One region of the Vagococcus carniphilus genome, then DNA from elsewhere that is predicted to be linked to it. Evidence: riboswitches for the same ligand, from Rfam matches in the RefSeq annotation. Region 1 holds a riboswitch; each other region holds the start of a gene.
The links. Region 1 has a riboswitch for cobalamin ahead of H9L18_RS08235 (DUF4430 domain-containing protein). Riboswitches for the same ligand answer to the same signal wherever they lie in the genome.

Region 1 (4,631 bases):
CAGATAATGGTAAAGTGAACATTCCATCTTATATTTCTGAAAAATTAAATGGTCCAACAACAGAAGAAGCTTTAGCAACGGGTAAAGATGATTCTGACTTAGGTGAATTTGATTACCATACCGGTGCTGGTTGGTACTACCAAGTAAATAATACTGCAGCCAATGTAGGAATGTCTAATTGGAAAGTTAAACCAAATGAAGTTATTCGTGTTCAATTTACTCTTGTTTATGGAGAAGATTTAACTGGAACAAATTTTGACGGCAATGGAAATAAAATTACAGTTTCTAATAAAGATGAAGCTTTAACAACTCTAGCTAACTTTAATGCTCGTGATGATAAAGCTGATTTATTGAAAAATGATACAATCAAGAGATCATATGACGCCTTACACACTAAAGTTCAAAATACAATCATTCCTCAACTAGAGATTAATCAAGCAGTAACTGATTTTAACAAATCTTTAGAAGAAGAAAAAATTGCTAAAGAATTACAAGCACATAAAGACGCTTCTAAAAAATCTTTAGCTGAGTACAAAAATATTAAAGATTACCGTAAAGCACAACAAGATGAAATTAATGCTATTCTTAAAGATGCTAATGGTAAAATCGATAAAGCAACTGACAAAGCTGGTGTTGATGTTATCGTTAAAGATACTAAAGCTAAATTAGATGCAGTTAAAACTGATAAAGAATTAACAGACGCTGAAAAAGAAGCTGCTTCTAAAGAACTACAAGCACATAAAGACGCTTCTAAAAAATCTTTAGCTGAGTACAAAGATCTTAAAGGTTACCGTAAAGCACAACAAGATGAAATTAATGCTATTCTTAAAGATGCTAATGGTAAAATCGATAAAGCAACTGACAAAGCTGGTGTTAATGTTATCGTTAAAGAGACTAAAACTAAATTAGATGCTGTTAAAACGGATAAAGAATTAACAGACGCTGAAAAAGAAGCTGCTGCTAAAGAATTACAAGCACATAAAGACACTTCTAAAAAATCTTTAGCTGAGTACAAAGATCTTAAAGATTACCGTAAAGCACAACAAGATGAAATTAACGCTATTCTTAAAGACGCTAATGGTAACGTTGATAAAGCAGCTGACAAAGCTGGTGTTGATGCTATCGTTAAAGACACTAAAGCTAAATTAGATACTGTTAAAACTGAAAAAGAATTAACAGATGGTGAAAAGAATCCACAGGGCGCTTATATTAAAGATGGTCGCTATGTAACAATCACTAAAAAAGGTTATAATACTTGGTCTAATTTTAATTGGAAAAAACGTAATAACACAGACAAACTTGTAGGTGAAACTTACGAAGCAAGAGGTAAGTACAACCATAAAAATGGTGCTACATACTTATCTTTATTTGATAGTAAAGGTAACTGGCATGGGTATATTAATGAATCAGCTGTAAAAGCTGGAGATGGTAAACAAGGTGCTTATATCAGTGATGGCCGTTTTGTAACAATTAATAAAAAAGGTTACAGTACTTGGTCTAACTTTGGTTGGAAGAAACGCGACACAAGTTCTAACTTGTTAAATGAAACATTCCAAGCTCGCGGAAAATATAAACACTTTAATGGTGGTACATATCTATCATTATATGACAACAAAGGTAAATGGTTCGGTTATATCAATACGGATGCCGTAAAAGTTGGAGATGGTAAGCAAGGCGCTTATATCAGCGACGGCCGTTTTGTAACAATTTCAAAGAGCAACTATGAAACTTGGTCTAACTTTAATTGGAAAAAACGTGGAATGAGTAAAAATATTTTAAACCAAACATTCCAAGCTCGTGGAAGATATAAACACTTTAACGGTTCTACTTACTTATCTTTATATGACAGTAAAGGCAAGTGGCAAGGGTATATCAATGCTAACGCTACTAAAATAGCAGACGGTAAACAAGGTGCCTACATTAAAGATGGCCGTAAGGTAACAATTAATAAAAAAGGTTATAACACTTGGTCTAACTTTAACTGGAAAAAACGTAGCTCAACAACTAATATGATGGGCAAAAAATTTACAGCTAAAGGTAGATACAGTCATTACAATGGAGATACTTACTATTCATTGTATGACAATAATGGCAAGTGGCATGGTTATGTTAATAAAAATGCTGTAAAATAATTAATTATAAAGATTGAGGCTTAGGTCTCAGTCTTTTTTTATAAATAGAAATGAGGGATTTTCCAATGAATAGTTGCATTTTTTGTCATGGCATAAAATCAGAGGATATTTTAATTAGTTCGAAACATTTTTTTGCTGTATTAGATATTGATCCAATTCAAAATAGGTTCAAAAAACCACTGTATAAGGTATTAAATGGAGCAATTTTATTGTTTTGAGGAAACGTTTACTATATAATAATGTTAATTTACTGAAAATAAAGACAGGGAAAAAGGTGTAACCCCTTTGCAGCCCCTAGCTACTGTGAGACGGACGAATTCATGGATACCACTGAACATTTTTATGTTTGGGAAGGTTTGAATGAGGATGAAGTTGAGCCAGAATATCTGCTTTATTTTTTAACAAAAAGATATCTGAGGGTGAGAAGTCTTTTTTTATTTCTGTGTACCAAAGCACCCTTTTTTAGGGTGCTTTTTTTATTTTTTAACATAAACAGAGAAAAAGGTGAAAATCCTTTACAGCCCCTAGCTACTGTAAAATTGACGAGATCATATATGCCACTGAGAAATTGGGAAGGCTTGATCAAGGATGAAATTGAGTCAGGATATCTGTTTTTTAATAGAACGTGAAAATTATCTATGGGTGTAAATTTTCAATTAACGACAAAACACCTTTTTTGAGGTGTTTTTTTATTGGGGAGGGAATAAAAAGTAGTTGTTTTATCAGAATAAGGGAGGAATATAATTGAAAATTAATTTTAAGAAAAAAACAAAATTATCATTAAGTTTATTGGTATGTTCATCAGCTTTATTATTAGGGGGAACAGGAGCATTTGCTTGGGATGGAGTAGATGACGTTAAAGAACCTATACAAGTTGGTGACGTCTATCAAATTGGTAGTGCTGAAGAATTAGCATGGTTTGCTAAAGAGGTTAATTCAGGCAAAACGCTAGATGCTGTATTAACGAAAGATATAGATTTAGAAAATAAAGATTGGAGTCCTATTGGATCAAGTAGTTTTAAAGGTAATTTCAATGGAAATAACTTTGAAATTAAAGGTTTTAAAATAGAAGACGCTACTGGCTGGCAAGGTTTTTTTGGAAAGAATGAAGGCACAATCGCTAATTTTTCTATTGATGGAAGTATTAGCACAATAAGTGGTAACGGAACTGGTTCTGTGACCCCGTGGAATGCTGAAAATGGAGTTATTGACAACGTTTCTAGTTCAGTAAACGTTTCTTCTACTAATACAAAAAGTATGGGAGGAATTGCTGGACAAAATACACTTGGTGGCATTATCAAAAACACTGAGTTTTCAGGAGAAGTAAATGGTCAATCTAATACGTCAACTACTCAACATATTGGTGGAATTACCGGAACAAATAATTCGGGAGATATTATTGGGAATATAAACTATGGTAATGTTTTAGGAACAAATCTCTCTAAACAAACAAGAGTAGGTGGACTTGTTGGTACTTGGGATTCAAAAAGTTCTTCAACTATTGCTAATAACATCAATTATGGTAAAGTGACGTCAAATAGTAAGTTTGCTAGAATCGCTGGGCTTATTGGATTTTATAATAATACCGCAGCTAGTAATGCTGACATTAAAGATGTATTTATCAATTCAATAAATTTTGGGACAGTTTCCGCAGAACAACCTACAGCAATTGATAGCTTAATTAATTCAAAAGATCCTTTAGAAAAGGATAAGTATTTTAATTCTAATAATAATTTTGATGGGTTAAAAGAGAATTTCGATACTGAAGAAGCAACTACTCAAATCAATGAATTTGATGGTTCTGATTTCCAAGTTTCTATTCCTGAGTCTGCTAAATTTAACTTAGCTAAAGATGGTTCTGTTAAATTAACTTCACAATTAAATCGTTCAAAAGAAGAACCTATTGATGAGGAGAAAGTAAAAAAAGCTGAAGAATATCTGAATAAAGCAATTTTAGCTTTAAATACCAGCTACTTTAAATATACTCCTGTTTTTGGACAAGATACTAACATAAACGCTATGGTTGAAAAAGGTTTTTTAGATAAAGGTTTTCCAGACATAAAAGTTAGTGTAAAAAGTACATCAAATGAAGAATATATTGCCAAAGATGGAACAGTTCACTATTACTACAAAAATCCTAATGAATCTGATGGAATGAGATTTAGAAGTGTTGCTGTTGTATATGAATTAACTAAAGATGGAGCAGTTGTTGAATTTGCCCCAAAATCAAATGCTGTTATTCATTGGAATAGAGATAAACTAGAAAAAATTACTCAAGAAGAGATTCTTGATCAACTATCTCTTGAAAGTATCAAAGGAGATAATGAATCTACTGAAAAATTTGATAAAAATCTCTTATTACCAAAATATATTGATAATAAGAGATGGGGAGAAGTTAGCTGGGGATCTTCAAATTCCGAGTTATTAAAAATTGATAACAGCTTACAAACTGGTAATTCCAACAATATGTACAACCCATTTATTGGTAAAATAAAACGT
Region 2 (4,631 bases), 1.5 Mb from region 1:
ATTTTATGAAGAAGAAGACTCCGGTTTGGTTACTTTCCTTGGGCATCTTAACGATAGTCTTTGGCTTTTTTTCAATGTATATAAACGATTGTTTAGCTAAACAAGCAGAAGTTGCTCTAGAGCAGCAGAAAAAACAAGAGTTAGCTAAGAAAAAAGTAGTTAAAAAGACTTATTTAGAGGAAGTAAATGATAAAATAAGTGCTAATCAATTTAAAAATCGAATGGAGATACCATTAGTTTTACAAACAGATAAACGTTGGAAAGATACTTATTATGGGGTAGAAGATGGGGATCCTATTCAAAATACATTGGAGATTAACGGATGCGCAATAGCCTCGTTAGCAATGGTTTCCTCTTATTTAGACAAAAAAGAAGAAACACCTTTAGATATTTTAAAATGGTCAGGCAATCGATTCTTTTCTAAAGATCAAGGAACATCATGGAGTATCTTCGGTATGTATGCAGAAGAGCATAATTATCTGTTTGCTGATTTAGAAGATAACATGGAGCTTGTAAAAGCTCATTTAATGAAAGGTCATCCTGTTATTATTTCTGTAAAACCAGGCTATTTTACTGAGATAGGTCATATTATGGTATTATCTGGGTACAACGAGGAAACAAATACGTTTTGGTTAAATAATCCAAGTGATACGAAGAAAAAAAGTCATACAGTTAAAGAATTTAAAGAAGAGTTTTTAAAGCAAGAAGCCATTCGTTATTGGGCAATATACAAATAAAAAAAGCTGACTCAAGTAAAGTGAGTCAGCTTTTTATTATATTAAAAGATTTTTGCTAATTGTTCTTTGACTGTTTCATTTTCTAAAAATTCATCATAAGTTGTCTCCGCACGGTCAACAACACCATTATCAGATACAGCAATGATTCTATTTGCTGTTGTTTGAATAAATTGGTGGTCATGAGAAGCAAATAAAATAGAGCCGTTAAAAGCAATTAAGCCATCGTTTAATGCAGTGATTGATTCTAAGTCCAAGTGATTTGTAGGATCATCTAAAACTAAGACGTTAGCTTTTGAAAGCATTAATTTAGATAGCATACAACGAACTTTTTCTCCCCCTGAAAGAACGTTAACTGATTTCAGCACATCTTCTCCAGAGAATAACATACGTCCTAAGAAACTACGTAAGAAAGTATTATCAGATTCTTCTTTTGATGCATATTGACGTAACCAATCAACAATTGATTGATCTGTATCAAACTCATCAGAAGTATCTTTTGGTAGGTAAGCTTGGCTTGTTGTCACACCCCAACGAACAGTTCCTGAATCAGGTTCCATGTCACCCATAATGATTTTGAAAAGAACAGTTGTTGTGATGTCATCTTTTGCAATAAAGGCTGCTTTATCATCTTTTCTTAGTGTAAAGGAAACATTGTCTAATATTTTCTTACCATCAATTGTTTTAGAAATATTTTCTACTTGTAATAAGTCGTTTCCGATTTCACGTTCAGCTTTAAAGCCAACGAATGGGTAACGTCTTGATGAAGGTTGAATATCATCTAATTCAATTTTATCTAACATTTTTTTACGTGATGTTGCTTGTTTAGATTTAGAAGCATTCGCACTAAATCTAGCAATAAATTCTTGTAATTCTTTTACTTTTTCTTCTTTTTTAGCATTTTGATCTGATTGAAGTCTAGCTGCTAATTGGCTTGATTCTAACCAGAAATCATAGTTACCTACGAATAATTTAATCTTTCCAAAGTCTAAGTCTGCCATGTGAGTACATACTTTATTTAAAAAGTGACGGTCATGGGATACAGTAATAATCGTATTTTCTGAGTTGATTAAGAACTCTTCTAACCAGGCAATAGAGTCACGATCTAATCCGTTAGTCGGCTCATCTAGTAATAAGACATCAGGTTGACCAAAAAGAGCTTGCGCTAGTAAAACTTTTACTTTTTGTCCAGCTGTTAGTTCTGACATTTTTAAATCATGTAGACTTTCTGGAATGTTTAATCCTTGTAAAAGGCTTGAAGCTTCAGGTTCTGCTTCCCATCCATTTAATTCAGCAAATTCACCTTCAAGTTCAGCTGCTTTAATGCCATCTTCATCTGAAAAATCAGCTTTCATATAAATAGCATCTTTTTCTTGCATCACTTCATAAAGGCGTTTATGTCCCATAATAACAGTGTTTAAAACAGTGTATTCTTCATAGTCAAAATGATTTTGTTTTAAAGTTGCTAAACGTTCATCTGGACCTAGTGTGACGCTTCCTGTTGAAGGGTCTAATTCTCCTGATAAGATTTTTAAGAAAGTTGATTTTCCAGCTCCGTTTGCGCCAATCAACCCATAACAATTTCCTGGTGTGAATTTAATATCTACATCTTCGAATAATTTTTTATCTGGAAATTGCAGACTAACGTTTGATACAGTAATCATGTAATCCCTCACTTTTTTTATTTTGCACAAATTTGTGTGTCTATCCGATTATATCGGGCTTAGAGCATGAATGCAAGGTGTAACTATCTGATTAAAATTTGATCATTAGATAAGATAACAAGATGATTAAGAGAAGTGTTGATCAAAGATAATGTGAAGTGAAATACTAATCAATCTCTAATGAAAGCGGTTCTCATCGGTGCTACAATGAGGCTATTGAAAGATTGGTTGATTGGAAGTTGGTTAAAAACCAACACGGTGACCGCCACTGTAAGAGGGAGTACGTAATCGTTTAATACACTGGATAAAACTGGGAAGTAAGATTATTTACGATGAACTTGAGTCAGGATACATCAACCTTTTTTTATAGGCTTACCTAACGGATTCATTAGGTGGTTTTTTTATGGTGTATTAATTAATTAATTCATGTAAAGAAAAACCAAGGAAACTGTTTATTAGGTTTCCTTGGTTTTTTTGTTTATAAAAAAAGATAAAGGAGTTTTTTTAATGACAAGTAAAACAAAATTATTCATGGGAATGGCATTAAGTACTGCGCTATTATTAGGTGGTTGTGGTTCAACTCAAGATAGTACTAAGACTAAGGAAACGAAGAAAGAAGAGACTCATATAGTAGAAGATATTGCTGGAAACAAGGTTGAGGTTCCTAAAAAAATAAATGGAATGGCCATTACACCTCTTCCATGGTCAGCTATTGTTTATGCTGTTGATGGGTCTGCAGATCATATTATGGGTGCAAGAGAAGGAACAAAACAAGCTTATGATATTTCGATTTTACCTAAGATGGAACCTAAGATGGGAGAAATAGATACGTCTTACATTGATAATAATGGCGGTATCAATATGGAAGAAATAGCTAATGTTAAACCGGATGTAGCTCTTTTATGGGATAGTCAAACAAAAGAAAGAGAGCAACTTGAAAAATTGGGAATTGCTCCAGTTATGATTAACAGTGATACGATTGATAATTTAAAAGCAGGGTTTTCAACTGTTGGTCAGTTACTAGGAAAAGAAAAACGTTCAGATGAAATTAATAAAAACTATGATGAAGCACATGAATATTTATTATCTAAAGAAGATAAAGTTAAAGAGGCTGATAAAGTTAAAGTTTTATTTATGAGAGGCGAGACCTTACAATTACAATCTTTTAGTGTGTATGTTAATGATACAGTCATTGAATTAGCAGGTGGCGAAAATGTGGCTCATGATTTAGTTGGAAAAGGTAATGTGGAATTAAATATGGAACAAATTTATAAATGGAATCCTGATATTATTTTCTTAACTAATTTTGATGAATCTAAACCAAGTGATTTATATGATAATAAGATGGAAGGTAAGGACTGGAGTAAAATTTCAGCAGTTCAGAAAAAACAAGTTTATAAAACACCAAAAGGAATCTATCGTTGGGATGTTGCTGGAGTTGAAACACCATTAATGGTTCGTTACATGGCATCTAAAATTCAACCAGAAATTTTCTCTGATGCGGACTTTGAAAAAGAAGTTAAAATATTCTACAAAGATTTCTTTGATTACAATTTATCAGCTGATGATATGGATTTTATAACAAATCGTGAGGCGAATAAAGAAAGTAAATAAGAGGTAAGAAGACATGAACAACATAAACAAATGGAATGTGAAATGGTTGATTTTAGTCATGACTTTATTACTGGGTGTTACAGCTTTGCTTGCTTTATGCATTGGACGCTATTGGATTAGTCCACAAGATGTTATACGGGTTTTCTTAATTAAAGGAAAAATGCTGGATCAGAGTCTTTCAGGAATGGAAGAAAGTGTTATTTTTACTTTAAGGCTGCCAAGAATTTTAGCTGCTATTTTAATAGGTAGTAGTTTAGCTTTGTCAGGAGCAGTTTACCAAGGGATTTTTAGAAATCCTTTGGTATCTCCTGATATGCTAGGTGTTTCAGCGGGAGCATGTGTTGGAGCAGCAGCAGGTATTCTACTAGGTGTTGGTAGCCAACTTGTTCAATTAACTGCCTTTTTAGGTGGATTAGTTGCTGTTTGGTTAGCAATGTTTATTCCTAAACTTGTTCGTAATAATACGATGATTATTTTAGTTTTATCAGGTGTTATTGTAGGTGGATTAATGACAGCAATTTTAGGAATGATTAAATACATGGCTGATGCTGAAACGGAGCTAGCAGAAATCACTTATTGGCAAATGGGAAGTATTGCAAAAGTTTCAATGACAGACTTA
Region 3 (4,631 bases), 740 kb from region 1:
TTTGACTAAGTACCCTGAAGCTCCAAAGCCCATTGCTTTTTCACGATGATTAACATCGCTATATGCTGTAAGCATTAATATTGAATTAGCTAATTTTTCTGACATAATTTTTTTACCGGCATTCAAACCATCTAATAATGGCATTTGAATGTCCATAATAACTAAATCTGGTTGATGTTTTTTAGCTAGTTCAATTGCTTCAAAACCATCTGCAGCTTCGCCAACTACATCATAATTTTCCAATTCTAGCATATCTCTCAAGTCAACTCTTGTAAGAGGTTCATCATCCACAATGATAATTTTTCCTTTCACGAGCCTCACTCCCACCTTTTTTAATTTCACTTTTTCAAAACGTCTATGTTTTGGTAACTTTAGTGATAGAAAAACCTAACGTTTCTTCTAAAAACCGAAGAACAGCTATAAATGCTTCTTCCATTGCTGATAAATCTCCTGTTAAAACCACTGTTCCACTAAATCGGTCAACAAAGCCTACTTCAACATCACCGGCTTTAAGAGCTGTATCAACAGCAATAATAGTTGCTTCACTAGGTGTAATGGTTAGAATCCCTATAGCACTCTGTCCATCATTGATAATACCTAATTTATCGTAGCTATCTTGATTAGGATTAGCTAAAATGTGGGCCATCGTGACTTGTTTTCCTGGAACATATTCTTGGATTAATCGTTGTTTCTCTTCCAAGCTGCTCCCCCTTTCACTCACTCAATTTAATAGAACTTAATGTTCTACCTCAATTATAGCGTAAAAACTAATCTAGTTTAAAATAATTTTGAAACAATTTGTCTAACATCTTCTTTAGTAGGTGTTTTTGGATTAGTTTTAGTTGTTGGATCTAATAATGCTTCCTCACTAATTGTTGCTAAATGAGGAGTTACATCATCTTTTGTAAATCCAGCATCTATAAAGTTAGCTGGCATATTTAACTTCGCTCTTAATTCAGTGATGCGATTAACTAAACTTCTAACTGCCACTTTACCTTTAGAGTTAGATAAACCTTGTTTTCTAGCTAACGTTGCGTATCTTTCTAGAGCTCTTTGATTCTCATTACTATTATATTGTACGATAGATGGTAACAAGATACCATTAATTCGACCATGTGCTAAATGTAATTTACCACCTACAGTATGTGCAATTCCGTGACATAAACCAAGAGAAACTTGATTAAATGCAAGACCTGCTAGACATGAAGCATAATGAACTTTTTCTCTTGCTTCGCTATCTTTTCCATCAACATAGGCTCTTTCTAAATACTCAAAGATTAACTCCACAGCTTTTTCTGCTAAAGCATCAGAGAAGTCAGTTGCTTCTGTTGATACATAAGCTTCAAGGGCATGTGTTAAAACATCCATACCAGTATCAGCTGTAATAGTTGGAGGTACTGTTTCAACAAGACGTGAATCTAAAATAGCAATATCTGGTTGTAACAAGTCATCCACTAATGGATATTTTAAATTTTCTTTTTTATTTGTGATAACTGAAAAGTCTGTTACTTCTGAACCAGTACCACTTGTTGTTGGAATGATAACTAAAGTTACTTCTTTAATAATATCTAATTTCATTCCCATTAATTTAATCGCTTTGGCTGCGTCAATCGCAGAACCTCCACCAAGAGCAACCATAACACTTGGATTAAACTTGCTTAGCTCTTCTACTCCACTAACAACGTTTTCAATTGTTGGATCAGGAACGATGTCCGTGAAGATAGCGTGTTCGTTTGAATCGTTTATGTTACTTGTTACGAAATTAATCATGCCTGATTCAACCATGAAATTATCAGTAACAACACATATACGTTCGTTTTGAAAATCGTTTAATTTTGTTAAAGCATCTGTACCAATATAAATATCTGTACCGAATTTTACTTGCTTCATTTTTCCACCTCCGATAATAAAAAAAGCCACCAAAAAAAATTCCTTAAATAAGGATTCATTCGGTAGCGTCATTGCCAACTATTATATTTTAGAAAACAAAAAAGGCAAGGACAGCACCCCTTTGTGCTACAACCTACCAGAAGTAAGTATCTCCATTTGCCATTTGTTTTATCAAAACACAAATCGTTGTGTTTATTCAGTATCCAATTATGGTGATTACTGTTAAATAAAACAATAGGTTAAATGTTAGAACTTCTTACTGTATTTATTCTCTAACTACCACTGTTTTGCCTCGAAACAGTAATTACCATGTCGTTAATTATTAGAAAGACCTGACTTAAAGCTTACGCTTATTACAGTGGCGGGACCGTCTTGGAATTTCACCAAAGTTCCATCTAAAAAATAACATTTCTCAATCTATAGCCCGATTCTATCATACTTATTTTTTTATTTCAATGTTTTTTTTAATCATTGTAAAAAACTTGGCTATTTCTTCTGTAGCTTACATCCATTCTGTTTTCTCGATAGTTAACTAATCTTGCAGCAGCAAAGAAATAATCAGATAATCGATTTAAAAATTTTAAAACTTCAGGATTGATTTCGCCTTCTAAACTCGCTGCTACAACAATTCGTTCAGCTCTTCTTGCGATTGTTCTTGCAAAATGAAGTTCACTTGCAACTGGATCTCCACCAGGGATAATAAATTCAGTAATTGGTGGTGGTGAAGCTAAGTATTTATCAATACAACTTTCTAACCACTCAATAGATTCTGCACTTGTTCGATATCCTTTTGTGCTATTTGGTGTCGCCATATCAGTTCCACAATCAAATAGAATTTGTTGAATTTCACCTAAATCTTTTTTGACATCAATGCTACTTTTCATATGACTAACAATAATCCCAATAAAAGAATTTAATTCATCAATTGTTCCGTATGCTTCCACACGGTTAGAACATTTCTTTACTTTTTCGCCACCAATAATACTAGTTTCACCTTTATCTCCTGTTTTAGTATAAATCTTTGCCATTATTCATCCTCCTCTTTTCCTAAAAATTTAAGCAATTCTTCTATTCCTTTATCATCATAAGAAGACACATGAAAAATCTCTCTTGCTCCAGCATTTTTTAATGCATGTGCCGCACGATTAACCTCTTCTTCACTGTTTGCTTTATCAATTTTCGTTACAACACCAATAACGGGTTTTGAAAACATGGAAGCAAATGCTGGTGGAAATGTATTAAATGACTCATCAACACTTTGAAGAAGACCAATATAGTCCACACTGCTTGAGGTAACTTGTAGCGCGCTATAAAACTGGCGTCTTTGGATAAACTCTCCTGGTGTATCTACTATAAAACGATTGGATTCAATCGCTTGGGTTTTTGAATAGACAATTTCGTGTCCTTCTAAACGTTGGGTTAATGTTGTTTTCCCTGTTCCAACAGCACCAACAAACATTATTTTTTTCAATCAATTCACCTGCTTATTTTATTACTTACGATTTGGTTATTTTTGCTGTAGAGACATTCAACATATTTCTTAGTGTATCACTAACAGCTTCAATTGCTGCTTCCACTGCCATCACATCACCGGCAATAACTAAAGTTCCACTAAATCTATCCATGAAAGCCACTCTAACATCTGCTGCTTTGACAGCAACATCTGAAGCCACAATAGCTGCTTCTCCTGGCGTAATAGTCAGAATTCCCAATGCTTGTTTATCATAGTCATGTAAACCAACTTTAGCGTAAACACGGTCATCTGGGTTCGCAATAATATGTGCAATCGTTATCTGACGACCTGGCACCGATTCTTGAATAATTCTATTTTTTTCATTCATTTTTATGACCTCTATTTTCTTAATTTAAAATTTATATAAATACCAATCTGGAGAAGATTCAATTCCCTTCCAAAGATTTCTTGGTATGTTCAACTTTTGTCTTAACTGCCAGTCAATTCCTGTACTTGGAAGTTCAATCAATTCTCCCTGTTGTATCTTTTTTGCCCAATCAGGAGTAAAAACAAAGGGTCTACAAGCTGATACTAAATCAGAAAACTCTAACGCTTCTTCCACTTCTTCAGATTGTAGTAAGTTACCACAACCAACTAGAGGTGTTTTTTCAGCAAATCTCTTCAATAATCTCAACAATTCGATTTTTTGTCCGTTAATCTCTTTTTTTTCTAAGGCATTAGAGCTCGTTATGTGAAGATAATCCAAACCTTTATCATCCAACATTTTTAAAACACCAAGCGCTTCTTTGAATGAAGCATCTCTTTCTTCTTGAGTTCCTAAAAAAGCGTCTTCTAAAGAAATACGAACACCTAAAGCGAAAGGCTTTACTTGATTCATTGCAACAACTTCTTTTATTTGATCAATTAATACTTCTAAAAAACGTAATCGATTCTCAAGAGGTCCACCCCATTTATCCTCTCTTAAATTCCAAGTTGGCATTAAAAATTGATTGGGTAAGTAGGAGTTAGCTGCATGAATCTCTACTCCATCAAATCCTGCTTTCATCGCACGTAAAGTTGCCTCTTTATAAGCCAAAATAATTTGTTCGATTTCTGAATCTGTCAACTCACGATATTCTTTTCCTTCTGTTAAACGACTGGAAGTTTGGCTCACGCACACAGGTTTAAAATGTTCAACCTGACCTTCTGCCATTGCCCCTCCATGGTAAAGCTGTAAAAATATTTTAGTATCGTTTTGCTGAATGACGCGAGGTAACTCTTTTAAACT
Region 4 (4,631 bases), 680 kb from region 1:
AATAAATAATTTTAAGTAATGGAAAAGAATTGTATCCATACCGTTGTCAAAGTTAAAAGGAATTAAAACTAAGACAATACCAAGAATTGTTCCAATTAAAAATTTAATAAAGCCGATTCGTTGTGACGATTTCATAAACATGCTCCTATAACTGTATTTGATTAGCTAGCTCAACTAAACCACTATAAGAGTCGTTTAATTTTGCCAATTCTTCATTTGAATAACCTAATTCAATAGGTTTAACAGCTCCATTTTTATTAATAACATGAGGTAAACTGATATATTCTTTAGAAGTAAAAGGTTGTGAAACCGGTAAAATCGCATTTTCGTTTTGACTAATTGCTTTGACAACTCTTTCAATCGCTAAAGCAACACAGTAACAGTTAGGACCTTTCATCTCCCATACATCAAAGGCTGTATCTTTTACTTCTTGAGCGATATCAGTAAAGTAATTGTCAGCAATATCTATATTATTTGCTGTTAAGAAATCTTTGATATTTGTCCCTTTAACCGCTGTTTGTGACCAAGCAACAACTTGAGAATCACCGTGTTCACCAACAATCATTCCATTAATATCTGTTTGAGCAACATCTAAATCACGTGCTAACAAATAGTTTAATCGAGCTGAATCAAGAGTAGTGCCAAGACCGATAACGCGACTAGGATCCCATCCAGAAATTTGTTGAGCAAAGTAGGCAAGAATATCAACTGGGTTACTAACTAGTAGTAAAATACCATTCGGACTAGCCTTTGTAATTTTTGGAACAATATCTTTTAAGATATCTGCATTTTTTTGAAGCGGAACTAAGCGAGACTCGCCAACTTTTTCAGGAACACCAATTGTGACTATTATCACATTAGAGTCTACAGTTGAATCATAGTCTCCAGAAGAAATTTTAACTTCTTGTGTTAATGACAAACCATGTAAAATATCTAAAGCCACTCCTTGAGCTCTTCTTTCATCAAGGTCGACTATTACTAACTCATCCACTAAATTTGATTTTGCTAATGAAAATGCAGTGGTTGCTCCCACTGATCCTGCACCAATAATACTAACTTTCATTCTATACATCTCCTAAAATTATATTTCGGAACGCGTTCCACATTTATAATATATGTTATTAATATCACAAAGTCAATGGTTAAAAATTAAAAAAACTAAAAAAGGAGGCTTTAAAATAAAAATTTCACAATTGAAAAATTATTGAAATATAGTAAAGTAGAAATAAGAGAAAGATAGGCGGAGGAAAAATGAATGGAAAAAAAAAGTCCGATTATTAAAAATGTGGTAGATACTTTTCGAATTTTAGATGTCTTAAATGAAAAAGAAAAAGCGGGAATAGCTTTTTTATCTCAACAGTTAGATATTCCTAAAACAACTATTTTTAGAATTATAAAAACTCTTGAAGAAGTCCATGTCATCAAGCAATTACCAGATAGTGATTATACATTGGACTATCGATTGAGTGCTTATGCAAAAAGTGCAGCTAAAGATAATCAATTAGTTGAGATGGCGACTCCTTTTATGAATCAACTAAAAGATAGCTATTCAGAAACAGTTAATCTAGGAATACTTCATGAAAATCAAGTCGTGATTGTTCAAACAGTTGAAGGAGAATTTTATCAGCTACAAGCAAGTTTAGTTCCAATGAGCCCACTATATTGTTCAGGAATGGGTAAATTATTTTTAAGTGAATATAGTGAAGAGGAGTTAAAACATTATTTTGTTGATTTGAAAAAAAGAACCGTTAATACGATTGTTGATTATAACGAGTTTCTTAAAAATGTAGAAATAATTAAAGAAGAAGGCATCTCAGTGGATGATGAAGAGTACGAATATGGTCTTTCTTGTTATGCCGTTCCAATTTATGATAAAGAAGGAAAAATGATTTGTTCAATGAGTGTTTCAGGACCATCAAGTCGTTTGTATCATAAAGGAATCGATAAGTTAAAATCAGAACTAAAAGAAAAAGGAAGAGCACTTGAAGAAGCGCTTCAAAGAAACTATTAGTTAAGAGGAATAAGGTAATGAATAAAAAAGTAAGTATTAGTCATCTAACTTTTATTGTTAAAGATATTGAAAAATCAGCAACTCTCTTTAAAGTTTTATTTGATGCAAAAGAAGTTTATGATAGCATTGACAAAAATTTTTCACATTCTAGAGAAAAGTTCTTATTAATCGATGACTTGTGGATTGCTTTAATGGAAGGTGAGGAATTACCATCTCAAACCTATAATCATATTGCTTTTAAAATAGAAAAAGATGAGATGGCTAATTATTTGAGGCAAATAGAAAGTTTAGGATTATCTCTTTTGTCAGATAGATCCCGAATAGCAGAAGAAGCCCAATCTATTTATTTTTATGATTATGATAACCATTTGTTTGAACTTCATACAGGGACACTTGAAGAAAGATTAAAAGGCTATTTAAAATAGGAGATGATTTAAAAAAGACTGTAGTAAAAGCTTATGCTTAATACCACAGTCTCTTTTTTTACGGGTTTGAGGCAGAAGAGGCTGCTCGTTCTTCAGCATGAACAAAATCAATAGCAGCAACAAGTAGAACGATGAGATGCTCATATGATTGATCAAAAATATTAATTTCATATGTACTACTCATAGCTAACCATTTTTCTGAAATGTGAGCAATTTTTTTATTGCCACGATAAATATCAAAATTCTTATCTAGCCAATCCCCATCAATTTGAATATTTTCACTTTTAATACGATATTTTGGTTTAAAAAAGGTAAATTCTTTTTCGATTAAGATAGGAGAGTCATCGAAAACATCAACGGTAAATTTAGGTAAGAGTTTAAATAATTCTTTTGTCACAGTTCCAATTTGTTCATCATTTTGATCAACCATTGAAAAAGATTTTGGACTCTTAAAGAGGCTACCATGCACACGGTAGATGATGCTTCCATCTTCGTCTTTAATGGCAAATTTTTCGTTAAAGCTAAGCATTTTTTGCTTCATAAATAAAGTTCTCATTTTTTACCACTCCTTTGCTTCACTTATATTTACTTTATTATTAGTTAAAGGAGATTGCAATAAGAATCAAAAATTCTGTTACTTTCTTGTTGTAAAAGGTAAAAATATCAAAATATTGTTGTTTATTCTTTATGTTATAGGCAGTTAGTAAAAAGTATAATACAATGGAGTCAAATTAAATATGCATGTCTAAAATTGGGAATGAGGTGAAAATCCTCAGCAGCCCCTTTCTACTGTATACGCTGATGAAATCTCGAAAACCACTGAATAGGGAAGGTGAGAGAGTAAAATGATGCAAAGCCAGGATACCGTTTTTGACTGCTTAACAATAATTGGATTGGGAAAATTGTTTGTCTTTGTTAATTTTTGGATGATTGTGTCTAAAAGTAACCACTACAAAAAACATTTTTTCAATGTTTTGTAGTGGTTTTTTGTTTTCCAGAGCAAGATATTCATACTTTAAAAGTGAGTCAATATGTGATATTAATCGTAGGTTTCTAACAAAATAGTGTTATTAAACTGTGATAGACTGACGGTAAATAAAGCTTTTATGGAGTGTGAAAAAATGGAAGATAAAAATTTAGAGAGAACGATTCAAGAGTATGTTCCTGGTAAACAAGTTACCTTAGCCCATTTAATCCCTAATGCTGATAAAGAAGTATTTACTAAACTTGGTTTGGCAGAAGATGGGAATGCAATTGGTATTCTAACAATTACGCCAAGTGAAGCTTCTATAATTGGAGCTGATATCGCTAAAAAATCTGGAAATGTCCAAATTGGTTTTATGGACCGTTTTAGTGGTGCTGTGGTTATAACAGGTGAAGTCTCATCGGTGGAAAGTGCTTTAAGACAAGTTAACTCTGTATTGAGTAATGTGCTGAAATTCAACGTTCCTGAAATCACAAGAACGTGAGGCTAACAAAATGAAAAAAATTATTTTAATGGGTGAAACAGGATCAGGAAAAACAACATTAACTCAATGTTTACATGACAAGGAACAGGTTTATCATAAAACACAACAAATTTATCAATTTGATCACGTCATTGATACACCAGGTGAGTTCATGGAAAATCGCTTTTTCTATAATGCATTAGTAAGTGCAGCAGTTGATGCTGAAGTAGTTGGGTTGATTCAAAGTGTGGAACATGTACAAAATTATTTTCCACCAACTTTTTCTTCACGCTTTAATTTACCAGTTGTCGGTATTGTCACGAAGACAGAATTAGCACAGGATAAGACAGATTTAGAACGTTCAAAAATTTTCCTAGAGCAAGCTGGAGCAAGACAAATTTTTATGATTTCAGCTAAAACAGGTGAAGGTATGGCAGAGTTGTTAACTTATTTGGAAGCATAAAAAAATCTTGATAGTTGGCAGACTATCAAGACAAGTAAATGCTTAAGCACTGTGATCTCTTCTATAATTGGCAGGAGTAGAAGAGGTCATTGAGCGGAATGTTTTAATAAAATAACTAGGTTGAGAAAAACCTAAATTTCTAGATATGGTTTCAATACTTAGACTAGATTCAACGAGTAATTTTTTTGCTTCTTCGATTCTTCTTTGGTTAACGTAAGTAACAAAATTGATATTCATTTCTTTTTTGAAAAGTTTACTAAAATAGTACTGACTTAAATAAACGT

Region 2: linked by a shared signal. The riboswitch ahead of H9L18_RS00665 (ABC transporter substrate-binding protein) and the one ahead of H9L18_RS08235 (DUF4430 domain-containing protein) in region 1 are both predicted to bind cobalamin.
Region 3: linked by a shared signal. The riboswitch ahead of H9L18_RS11725 (1-propanol dehydrogenase PduQ) and the one ahead of H9L18_RS08235 (DUF4430 domain-containing protein) in region 1 are both predicted to bind cobalamin.
Region 4: linked by a shared signal. The riboswitch ahead of H9L18_RS04970 (BMC domain-containing protein) and the one ahead of H9L18_RS08235 (DUF4430 domain-containing protein) in region 1 are both predicted to bind cobalamin.

The regions. Positions count from the first base shown of each region.
Region 1 is NZ_CP060720.1:1,673,983-1,678,613, forward strand. It holds gene H9L18_RS08230 (Ig-like domain-containing protein) at 1-2,132, shown strand, start outside; cobalamin riboswitch at 2,355-2,540, shown strand; cobalamin riboswitch at 2,581-2,762, shown strand; gene H9L18_RS08235 (DUF4430 domain-containing protein) at 2,877-4,631, shown strand, end outside.
Region 2 is NZ_CP060720.1:137,930-142,560, reverse strand. It holds gene H9L18_RS00675 (C39 family peptidase) at 6-737, shown strand; gene H9L18_RS00670 (ABC-F family ATP-binding cassette domain-containing protein) at 779-2,398, opposite strand; cobalamin riboswitch at 2,569-2,774, shown strand; gene H9L18_RS00665 (ABC transporter substrate-binding protein) at 2,906-4,012, shown strand; gene H9L18_RS00660 (FecCD family ABC transporter permease) at 4,026-4,631, shown strand, end outside.
Region 3 is NZ_CP060720.1:2,409,023-2,413,653, forward strand. It holds gene H9L18_RS11715 (ANTAR domain-containing response regulator) at 1-312, opposite strand, end outside; gene H9L18_RS11720 (BMC domain-containing protein) at 356-700, opposite strand; gene H9L18_RS11725 (1-propanol dehydrogenase PduQ) at 778-1,890, opposite strand; adenosylcobalamin (AdoCbl) riboswitch at 2,163-2,310, opposite strand; gene H9L18_RS11730 (cob(I)yrinic acid a,c-diamide adenosyltransferase) at 2,355-2,918, opposite strand; gene H9L18_RS11735 (EutP/PduV family microcompartment system protein) at 2,918-3,361, opposite strand; gene H9L18_RS11740 (BMC domain-containing protein) at 3,387-3,731, opposite strand; gene H9L18_RS11745 (oxidoreductase) at 3,756-4,631, opposite strand, start outside.
Region 4 is NZ_CP060720.1:994,074-998,704, forward strand. It holds gene H9L18_RS15375 (YjiH family protein) at 1-135, opposite strand, end outside; gene H9L18_RS04950 (lactate/malate family dehydrogenase) at 146-1,063, opposite strand; gene H9L18_RS04955 (IclR family transcriptional regulator) at 1,256-2,011, shown strand; gene fosX (FosX/FosE/FosI family fosfomycin resistance hydrolase) at 2,029-2,436, shown strand; gene H9L18_RS04965 (LURP-one-related/scramblase family protein) at 2,495-2,992, opposite strand; cobalamin riboswitch at 3,149-3,323, shown strand; gene H9L18_RS04970 (BMC domain-containing protein) at 3,558-3,905, shown strand; gene H9L18_RS04975 (EutP/PduV family microcompartment system protein) at 3,916-4,347, shown strand; gene H9L18_RS04980 (PocR ligand-binding domain-containing protein) at 4,390-4,631, opposite strand, start outside.